Regions from separate parts of the Roseibium sp. SCP15 genome, predicted to be linked through region 3. Evidence: predicted binding sites of a transcription regulator. Region 3 holds the regulator's gene; each other region holds the start of a gene.
The links. Region 3 encodes LexA, which represses DNA repair genes until DNA is damaged. Its sites were predicted from a motif close to TGTTCNNNNTGTGTTCNG; they were not measured.

Region 1 (3,280 bases), on a different contig from region 3:
CGATCGACGACATCAACATTCGTCCGATACCTTGCCCCTGAAATTCGGGCGAAACGAACACACGCCCGATGTCACAGGCACCATCCTGCAGGCGCGCACGGACAGAGCCGGCAAGCTGACCTCCCATCCTTGCCATGAGGATCAGATGGGTGTCGAAGGCGGCGCGCATTTCGTCGAGCGATTCGATAAGCGGATCAATTGTCCAGTTCTGGTAGATTTCAGCTTCGCTCTGATAGGCCAGTATCTGGAGCTCAAGTAGATCTGCAGCGTGATGTATTTCTGCCTTTTGAATTCTCAAGGACACGATCCGGCAATCCCGTTGTGGAGTGCATTATTCCCCCGCCGCAAGCCGCACTGGTTTGAAGGACATCCTATGATGTGGTGTCGGACCGAGCTTTTGCAAAGCTTCCTGATGTTGGGGGACGCCATATCCCTTGTGTTGAGCAAAGCCATAACCGGGCTGGTGTTCCTCGAGCTGAACCATCATCCGGTCCCGGGTGACCTTGGCGACGATGGACGCCGCAGCTATGCACAAGCACCGGCCGTCTCCCTTTACCAGCGCCTGTCCGGTCTGCTTCAGACCTCTGGGAACATCACGGCCATCCACAAGAACGTATTCAGGTGCCAGGGCGAGGCCGTTAACGGCACGGACCATGGCCGAAAGCGTGGCTGTCCGAATGTTTAGCCGGTCGATGGTCTGAGGAGAGGCGCTGGCCGCGCAGACATGTGCGCTCGTGACAATCTGCCCGAAAAGCTCTTCCCGCTTTGCTTCAGTTAGCTTCTTGGAGTCATCAAGCCCTTCGGGAACGTTGTCATAGTCAAGAATGACCGCGGCGGTCACCACCGGACCGGCCCAGGGACCTCGGCCTGCTTCATCGACACCACAGAGCAACCCGTTAAACGATGCCGCGTGCCTGCGCTCCAGATCGAGATCCGGACTGTCGGGGAAGCGCAGGTCGAAAAGAGAGAAACTGTCTGACATGAGGTGCAGCCTGCCGCCAGCGTGGTTCACTCGCAAGCGGGTTCTTCAAAAGAGGCTTAGTTGCACACCGCCTTTTTGCGGTTGGACGAAGTCTTCGGTGTTGAGTTTTTTGCGGCGCAGGTTCAGCCCAAACCTCTTGGCGGCCAGCGAGAATCGTTTTGCGATCTGGTCCGCATAGGGGCCGCGACCGCGCATGCGCTCACCCCATTTGGCGTCATAGTCCTTGCCACCGCGCATTGACCGGATCAGGCTCATCACATGCCGGTAACGATCCGGCCTTTCCCGCAACAGCCAGTCGCGAAAAAGTTCCGACACCTCGAGAGGAAGCCTCAGGAGGATGAAGGCGGCTTCCTGAGCTCCATGTTCGGCTGCCGCCTCAAGAAGAGCTTCAATCTCGCTGTCGGTTAGTGCCGGAATTATGGGGGCCATCATGACCGAAGTTGGAATACCGGCTTCCGACAATGCCTTGATGGCGCCAAGCCGCTTGTGCGGTGCAGAGGCCCTCGGTTCCATTGCGCGGCACAGCTTTTTGTCCAGTGTTGTCACGGAGAGGGCGACCTTGACGAGATTGCGCTCCGCCATGCGCGCAAGAATGTCGATATCCCTTGTGACAAGAGCGGACTTGGTCACGATAGCAACCGGATGGCCGCAATTCTCCAGAGCTTCCAGAATATCCCGCATCAGTTTGTAGCCGCGCTCGAGCGGTTGATACGGATCCGTATTGGTACCGATTGCTATGACGCGTGGCGTGTAGCCGGGTTTGGAGAGTTCTCTTTCCAGCAACTGGGCGGCATTGGGTTTGGCGAAAAGGCGGGTCTCGAAGTCCAGTCCTGGAGACAGGCCCATGAAGGCGTGACTTGGTCTGGCAAAACAGTAGACGCAGCCATGTTCGCATCCCCGATACGGGTTGATCGACCGGTCGAATGACAGGTCCGGCGATTCATTGCGTGTGATAATCGTCCTGGCTTGCTCTTCCTGAACCTGTGTCTTCAACGGCGGCAGGTCTTCAAGGCTGTCCCAGCCATCGTCAAAGCTCTCACGGGATAGCGGCTCGAATCGCCCTGACCTGTTCAATGCAGCGCCGCGACCGCGGCGGCGGTCTTCCTGGAGCCGGGCGTTAGGTGCGACCTGGCTTTCGTCGTGGCAGGGGGGAGTAGCAGTTTGCAGCACGGCGCTCATGAACGTGTTTCGTGTAAGGGTGAGAACATAATGAGAACATTAGTCAAAAACTGCGATCAGACAAGCCCCCTCTCTCGCACTGCAATATTTTTCATGTAAAACTCAGCATCATGATCAGTGTGGTTATTGCGACAGAAAATTCAGAGGCAGAACTCGTACACGCGCTGTCGGCTCTCGTTCCGGCAGCTGCCGAAGGTGTGGTCCGCGAGGTAATCATCGTTGATGCCGGGTCTTCCGACAACACGGAGAAAGTCGCCGATGCTGCGGGATGCGTATGGGCCAGCTGCCCGGGAACATCCCGAAGCGAACGGCTGAACCATGGCGCCTCGATCGCCAGACGTGGCGACTGGCTTTTGTTTCTGAGACCGGAAACGTTGCTGGAAAGCGGCTGGCACCATGAAGCTCAGGCGTTTATCGAGCGGGCCGGGAGAGCGCCCAATGGCCCACAAACCGTCGCCAGCTTCCGTCTTCGCTTCGAGGCATTCGGTTTGAGTGCGCGCATCACCGAAACGGTTGCGGCAGTGCGTTCCCAGTTGCTCGGCATGCCCTATGGCAATCAGGGACTGCTCATCTCGCGTCAGTTCTACAAAAAGCTCGGCGGCCATCGGCTCTTGCCGGAGCTGGAAGATCTGGACATTGCCAAGCGTATCGGTCGCAGCCGACTGGTTTTCTTAAGGGCAGCCGCAGTGTCTTCAGGTGATCCGGAGGAAGAGGGGATGGTGACCCGTTTCCGTCGGACGCTCGCCCGCTTCTGTGTTGGCACCTTGCGAATTCCAGCGCGAGTGGCCGTGAAACTGCACGGGTGACCTCCTAGTATCCATCGTCACCGGATTCAATCTTGACGCAAGCATGCTCTCCGCACAATCTGGAGTGTAGTTTTCGTCATGTCGTTACTCAGCGAGCGAGGTTCGGATGATCCAGAGTTTTGACCATTGTACAATCGCGGTCCGGGATCTCGACGCGGCCCGGTACTTTTTTTCGCTTTTGGGATTTGAAGAGGAAAAGCAGAAGACCACGGTCATCAAAGGAGAGGTCTTTGCCGGATACATGGGCGTGGAAAACCTCGAGGCCGATCACATTACTCTTGTTGTTCCGGGCCTGTCACCGCGCTTTGAAATT
Region 2 (3,280 bases), 320 kb from region 3:
TTTCGCCCAGCCTGGCCTGTGCCCCGACGTGGCCTTTCAACGCAGCAAGGTTGTACCACCGTACCGCCATTCGGCTGTTGCTGTTCTGGTACATACGACCAAGTTCATACTGAGCTTCGGCGTCGCCAAAATAGGATGCGGCATGGGTAAAGATATGCCGCGCGCGCGCCTCGTTTTTCGGGACTGCGCCGTCAATACCGTTGAGGTAGTAGGAGCCGAGAGCGACAAAAGCGCTGGAAACAAACGGAGCATCGGGCGCATCGGGACGGTCTTCTCCGTGCTCGCGAACAATCTGACTATAGTATTGAAATGCTTTGAGATCGTCTTCCTGGACACCATCACCGGTGGCGTACATCTCGCCAAGTTTCCAGGCCGCGCTGGGCTGACCGTTCTCTGCGGCGTAGCGCAAAGTCGACAAAGCTTCGGTTTTGCGGCCCTCGTTGTATTGCCGCACCCCCGCGCGAAGCGCCTCGGTCGGGGATAGATCTCCCGGGCCGATCGAACTGTCGACTGCGGGCTTCCCATCAAAAGCCAATGCCGGCCCCGCCAGGCCAACGACGATCAACGCGCCAAGCAAAGCTCCCGATTTTCCTAGGCGTCGAAGCATTGAACTCTTCTTTTGCATCCCTGTTACACTATTCACCATCGGCCGAACATTTTCGGTGCGACGGACGATCTTTGCGATCTTGTTATTTGTCCGCGCCAAGCGCATGTGTCTTCTCATCAGTTCACGAAGCTGCGTGCTTGTGAACCATTTGTTCTGAAGGCCTAAAATGGCCAATCAATTCGGCCTAAGTTGGGCCATTCTGGGCCCAAATGAGACCTTTTACTGTTTCCTCAGTCCGATCCATTTCATTCACTGCCACAATTTGAAAGCAGCCAACTGATCAGATCATAGCGCAACGGGTGATGGGCAAACATGGCCGAACATGGGCAGCTTGGTGTTTCAGACAGCTGCGACACGACTCTGTTTTCAGGTGTTGCCGAATTAGCACAATTTTTGCCCCTTGCCCCACTTGCGGCATTCACTCCATCAAAACACAATCAGGTTGACGATCGGTTTCCAGGACAAGATGGACGAGTTCGCTGTTGAAAACGGAAGGTTTTGGCCAAATTCCTTTCCCGTTCTATGTTTGTCCTTCAAAATTGGATGTGATTCGGTGTAGGTAACGGCGCAGACACTTCGGGAAACAGAATTACAAACCCCATCAGGCGATTTGGAATGAGCGCAAAAGACGATCTATTTGCTGGCAATGCAGCGGTCTCGACCCCAATGACGCAGGAGGTAACAGCTCCGACGCCGCAAAAGTCGCGTCCAGTGACGGCCGTTCCGGTTCCCGATGAGTATTCAGCTGCAGACATTGAGGTCCTTGAGGGTCTCGAACCGGTCCGTCGCAGACCAGGCATGTATATCGGCGGGACTGATGAAAAGGCTCTGCATCACCTGTTCGCGGAAGTTATCGATAACTCGATGGATGAAGCTGTTGCCGGTCATGCGACATGGATCGACGTCAATTTAACAGCCGACGGATACCTGACCATCACCGATAACGGGCGCGGCATTCCGGTCGACCCGCATCCGAAATTCAAGGACAAGTCAGCTCTCGAAGTCATCATGACGACGCTTCATGCGGGCGGCAAGTTCGACAGCAAGGTATATGAAACGTCCGGTGGGTTGCACGGGGTCGGCGTTTCCGTTGTCAATGCGCTTTCCGAAGAACTGGTCGTTGAAGTCGCGCGCAGCCGGAAACTCTACCGGCAGACTTTCAGACGCGGGCACCCCCAAGGCCCACTGGAACTGGTTGGTGACACTCAAAACCGAAGAGGCACCCAGGTCCGCTTCAAACCCGACGAACAGATATTCGGCAAAGGCGCCCGCTTCCTGCCTGCGCGATTGCTCAAGATGGCGCGCTCAAAAGCATACCTGTTCGGCGGTGTTGAGATTCGCTGGCACTGTGCGCCCGATCTGATTTCGGAGAAGGACGAAACGCCCACAGAGGCTGTTTTCCACTTTCCAGGGGGCCTGAAGGACTTTCTGGAAGAGCGCCTGACCAAGGAACGCCGGGTTGTGGACGAGGTCTTTGCCGGCCGAACCGACAAAACCGGAAAACACGGATCCGTGGAATGGGCAGTCAGCTGGTTCGCAGGTGACGGGTTTGTCAATTCCTACTGTAATACCGTCCCGACGCCGGAAGGCGGGACCCACGAAGCAGGTTTCCGTTATGCGCTGCTGCGCGGACTTAAGGCCTATGGGGAACTGACGAACAACAAGAAAGCCAGCATCATCACCGGTGATGATGTAATGACGTCAGCGGGCGGCATGCTATCGGTTTTCATTCGCGAGCCTGAGTTTGTCGGCCAGACCAAAGACAAGCTTGCGACGAACGAAGCAACAAGGATTGCAGAAACAGCTGTCCGCGATGCATTCGACCACTGGCTCACAGCTTCTCCAAACCAGGCCAACAAGCTTCTGGAGTGGGTGATCGACCGTGCGGAAGAACGCCTTCGCCGCCGCCAGGAAAAGGACGTTGCACGCAAGTCTGCAGTCAGGAAACTCAGGCTTCCCGGCAAGCTGGCCGACTGTTCCGCCAATCAATCCGACGGCACTGAACTCTTCATCGTCGAGGGCGACTCGGCGGGCGGCTCGGCAAAACAGGCAAGAAACCGATCCAACCAGGCCGTTCTTCCACTGCGTGGCAAGATCCTGAACGTTGCAAATGCCGGCCGGGACAAACTGGTCGCCAACCAACAGCTCGCGGACCTTATTCAAGCTCTCGGCTGCGGCACCCGTTCGCAATACAGGGAAACCGATCTACGCTACGAAAAGATCGTCATCATGACGGATGCTGACGTCGACGGCGCCCATATCGCATCACTTTTGATTACCTTCTTTTACCGGGAAATGCCTGAACTGATTCGCGGTGGACACCTCTACCTGGCGGTCCCTCCACTCTATCGTCTGAGCCAGGGCGGAAAGACGCTCTATGCCCGCGACGATGCGCACAAGGATGAATTGCTGGAGACCGTCTTCAAGAGCAAGTCCAAGGTGGAAATAGGCCGATTTAAAGGCCTTGGCGAGATGCTGCCAGCACAACTGAAGGAAACCACCATGGACCCGGCAAAGCGTTCCATGCTGAAGGTCGACGTGGGCGAAGAGGCGATAGCCGTGACCAACGATACGGTTGAAAGGCTCATGGGCAACAAGCCGGAAGCACGCTTTCGCTTTATTCAGGAAAATGCAGAATTCGCCGAAGATCTTGATATCTAGTAGAGACCACGC
Region 3 (3,280 bases):
AAGATGCTCATCTTTCAGAATTCCTCATCGGAAAGGTCGCCAAATACAAACTTCCGGCGCGATATCTCTTCATCGAACAAATGCCGACCAGTGCCTATGGCAAGATCACGAAGAAACTTGTTCGGGAACATCTCGAAGAGAAAGACCTGCTGTGAGACGACCGGCTCCAGAATCTCTCTCGGACATCAGGCACCCCGGTCCGGTCGCGGAAGATCGCAGACCTCACGCTTCGTGCCTCGCAGAACCCGTCATTCTTGAATTGGCGAATGGGCAACCATTGCTTTCGGCTCTTGGCAACTGGGCGGAGCGCGAAGGCTTTGGATCTGCAGTTCTTGATCTTGGAGGACTGAGCCTGCAGCCTTTCAACTTCGTCATGCCGGACAGAGCAATCGACGACCGTCATGCCGCCTGGTACAGCGACACCCATTCATCAGGCGGTGTGGCTCTCGAAGAAGCCGTTGCCATTCTTGGATGGCGGGACGGAAACTGGTTCGCTCACATTCATGCGTACTGGTATGAAAATGGCCAAGCGAGACTTGGGCATCTCCTGCCCGAAACGCTGACCATTGCCCGCTCCGCGCAACTGAAGGGATTTGGATTAAAAGGAGCGCGCTTCGTTGCGGAACCAGACCCGGAGACCGAATTTACTCTTTTCCGCGTCAAGCAGGATCAGCTCAGCCCATCGGACCTTGACCACAATGCAATCATAACCACGCTCGCCCCTTTTGAAGACATGCATGAAAGCATAGCCGCTCTGGCTGATTGCCTTGGTGACACGACATACGACGTCTTCGGACTTGGAAGTTTCGCCGGAGCACAGTTTATCGACGGCCAGACAATGCCGGGACTGATTTCGGAAATTCTTGTGAGACCTGGAGCAGGCCGCGGACAGAACCAGAACCTGAACCTGCCCGTTCGATGCGTTGACCTGACCGGACAGATTTACGAAGGCACGGTCAAGCCGGCAGGCGCACCGACGCTGGTAACCTGCGAACTGCTGCTGCTGGCTCAATTCACTTCGCAAAGCGTTGAGACCTAACTCGTAAGCCTAAGCTATTGCCTCATCAACTTCGGCATCCAAGGGAACAGTAAGAGAACATTTACCCTTGCAGAACACAATAGGAACAGGTAGTGTGTTCTTGATTTGTACCACTTGATTCTCGCGGTCAGGGGAAGCCGATATGCTAACGCGCAAGCAGTATGAACTGCTCATGTTCATTCATGAAAGACTGAAGGAAACGGGTGTTCCACCGTCATTTGACGAAATGAAGGACGCCTTGGACCTTCGATCAAAATCCGGCATTCATCGCCTGATTACGGCATTGGAGGAACGTGGGTTCATCCGGCGCCTGCCGAACCGCGCACGCGCAATGGAAGTTGTCCGCCTGCCCGACTCGATTGCTCCCGGACTTGGGTCCCCTCGTCCGCGCGGCAGCTTCTCTCCTGAAGTGATTGAAGGATCGCTGGGCAAGCAGGAGACACCGCCTCCAGCTCCGGTAGCGGAAACAGTCGGCACTGAAATTCCGGTCATGGGACGGATCGCAGCCGGTGTTCCGATCGAAGCGATCCAGACGCACAGTCACTCCATCACCGTTCCTCAGGAACTTCTCGGCAAAGGCGAGCATTACGCCCTCGAGGTGCGAGGCGACTCCATGATCGAAGCCGGCATTCTGGATGGTGATACTGTGCTGATCCGACGGACAGACAGCGCTGATAGCGGTGACATCGTCGTGGCGCTCGTGGATGATGAAGAAGCAACCTTGAAGCGTTTGCGCAAGAAAGGTGCTTCCATAGCCCTCGAGGCAGCAAACCCGGCGTATGAAACCAGGATATTCGGTCCTGGCCGCGTTCGAGTTCAGGGCCGCCTGGTTGCCCTGTTCCGGCAATACTGATCAAGGACTGAACCTGCCTGGTATCGTACTTGGCAGGTTTACAACAGTGTCTGTTCATTGCACCTGATGGCAGTGTGATGTTGCGAGGCTATTTACCCTATTTCACCTTCCTGAGTTGCTCGCGGGTAAATGTGCCTGGTTCATGCCAGGGGCGAGGATTAGCGGGCACTGCGAACTTTAGTTTTGCTATTTTTGCGCCGGGCTGACTGCCAGCTTCAGGCGATGCTTTTTGCACTGGATGATCTTTTTTCCCATTCGAAAGCCATATGGATATGGCGCCGCGTTCCTGACGAACTGATCCTCCTATCGAGGTTACATCTGGACAATTTGCGCGAACCTTTAGGTCGGACACGATAATGTCGGCATATTTGCAATCCAGGCGAAATGCTTCTGCTGATTTTGGAAGCGCAAGTTTCAACGGCACTTGTGTCTTCGCATTCGAATCATCACCTGCACTTGCCGGATAAGCCGAGATTACACACCCATCTGAGTCGCATGTAATCTGGGGCGACTTCATCTTGCGCGATCCAATCGCTGACTTCGGGACTCCTTCCCCTGCATACCAGATGTCCGTTGCAAATGACTGTCGCCTCCCGGCCCACCGAAGCAGCCCCTCTTCATCTCTGGCAGCAATCCTTGTGCCGGAGGCCGCAATCTGAATATCCGGAGGTCTGTGTTGTACGAGAAACATCATTCCCGCTGCCAATGGGGCAATTGCCCATAGGCGCTTTCGTCCCGCAAGAAGCAATGCAGCGAACAAAGACGCGACAAACAACAATGCAACCGGCGCACTCAGTTTTCCAATCACTCCGGCATCAGCATCAAGTTGAGCAGTGAAAGAGGCAATTTTAAGCAACAAGGATATTCCAGCAGACATGACGATCAACGGAAGCGATGCCAATCCCAGTGGCATCAGCACCAATGCCAACACGCCAAACGGCATGATCAGGAGAGAAAAAACCGGCATTCCCAAAAAGTTGCCGACAACACCAAAGGACGCGATCCTACCGAAATGATGTGCCCCAATGAGCCCTGTCGCAAGACCGGCAATGCAGGCAGTTACAATAAGTCCGGCACCCCAACGCAAGACATGCTGCAGTACGCGAGACAGCACGCTGGCATCTATCTGGCGTGCCCGACTGAATGTTCGTTCGCGGTTTCGCCATATCTCGTAAACAGCAATCAGACAGATGACAGCGGCAAAGGACATTTGAAATCCGGGAAAGAACAGACGCTCAGGCGCTAGCAACAACAAGAAAAGACCGGCGATCGCGACGCTTCGCAGCGTTAACCCACGTCTGCCAACAAGAATGCCTAGGAAGACGAGTCCAATCATGAGGAAGGAACGCTGCGTCGCGACGGAAGCGCCGGAAAGGAAAAGATAGACA

Region 1: the regulator LexA is predicted to act here: its motif matches at 2,183-2,200, upstream of ABLO27_RS08845 (PA0069 family radical SAM protein).
Region 2: the regulator LexA is predicted to act here: its motif matches at 1,124-1,141, upstream of parE (DNA topoisomerase IV subunit B).

Annotation. Positions count from the first base shown of each region.
Region 1 is NZ_JBDZYI010000002.1:323,575-326,854, reverse strand. Features, by position in the region: gene ABLO27_RS08855 (GNAT family N-acetyltransferase) at 1-304, opposite strand, end outside; gene ABLO27_RS08850 (ribonuclease HII) at 332-982, opposite strand; gene ABLO27_RS08845 (PA0069 family radical SAM protein) at 1,028-2,161, opposite strand; gene ABLO27_RS08840 (glycosyltransferase) at 2,272-2,967, shown strand; gene ABLO27_RS08835 (VOC family protein) at 3,074-3,280, shown strand, end outside.
Region 2 is NZ_JBDZYI010000001.1:1,059,412-1,062,691, reverse strand. Features, by position in the region: gene ABLO27_RS04795 (tetratricopeptide repeat protein) at 1-607, opposite strand, end outside; gene parE (DNA topoisomerase IV subunit B) at 1,223-3,268, shown strand.
Region 3 is NZ_JBDZYI010000001.1:1,375,548-1,378,827, forward strand. Features, by position in the region: gene ABLO27_RS06235 (acyl-CoA synthetase) at 1-155, shown strand, start outside; gene ABLO27_RS06240 (hypothetical protein) at 152-1,039, shown strand; gene lexA (transcriptional repressor LexA) at 1,182-1,892, shown strand; gene ABLO27_RS06250 (ComEC/Rec2 family competence protein) at 1,990-3,280, opposite strand, start outside.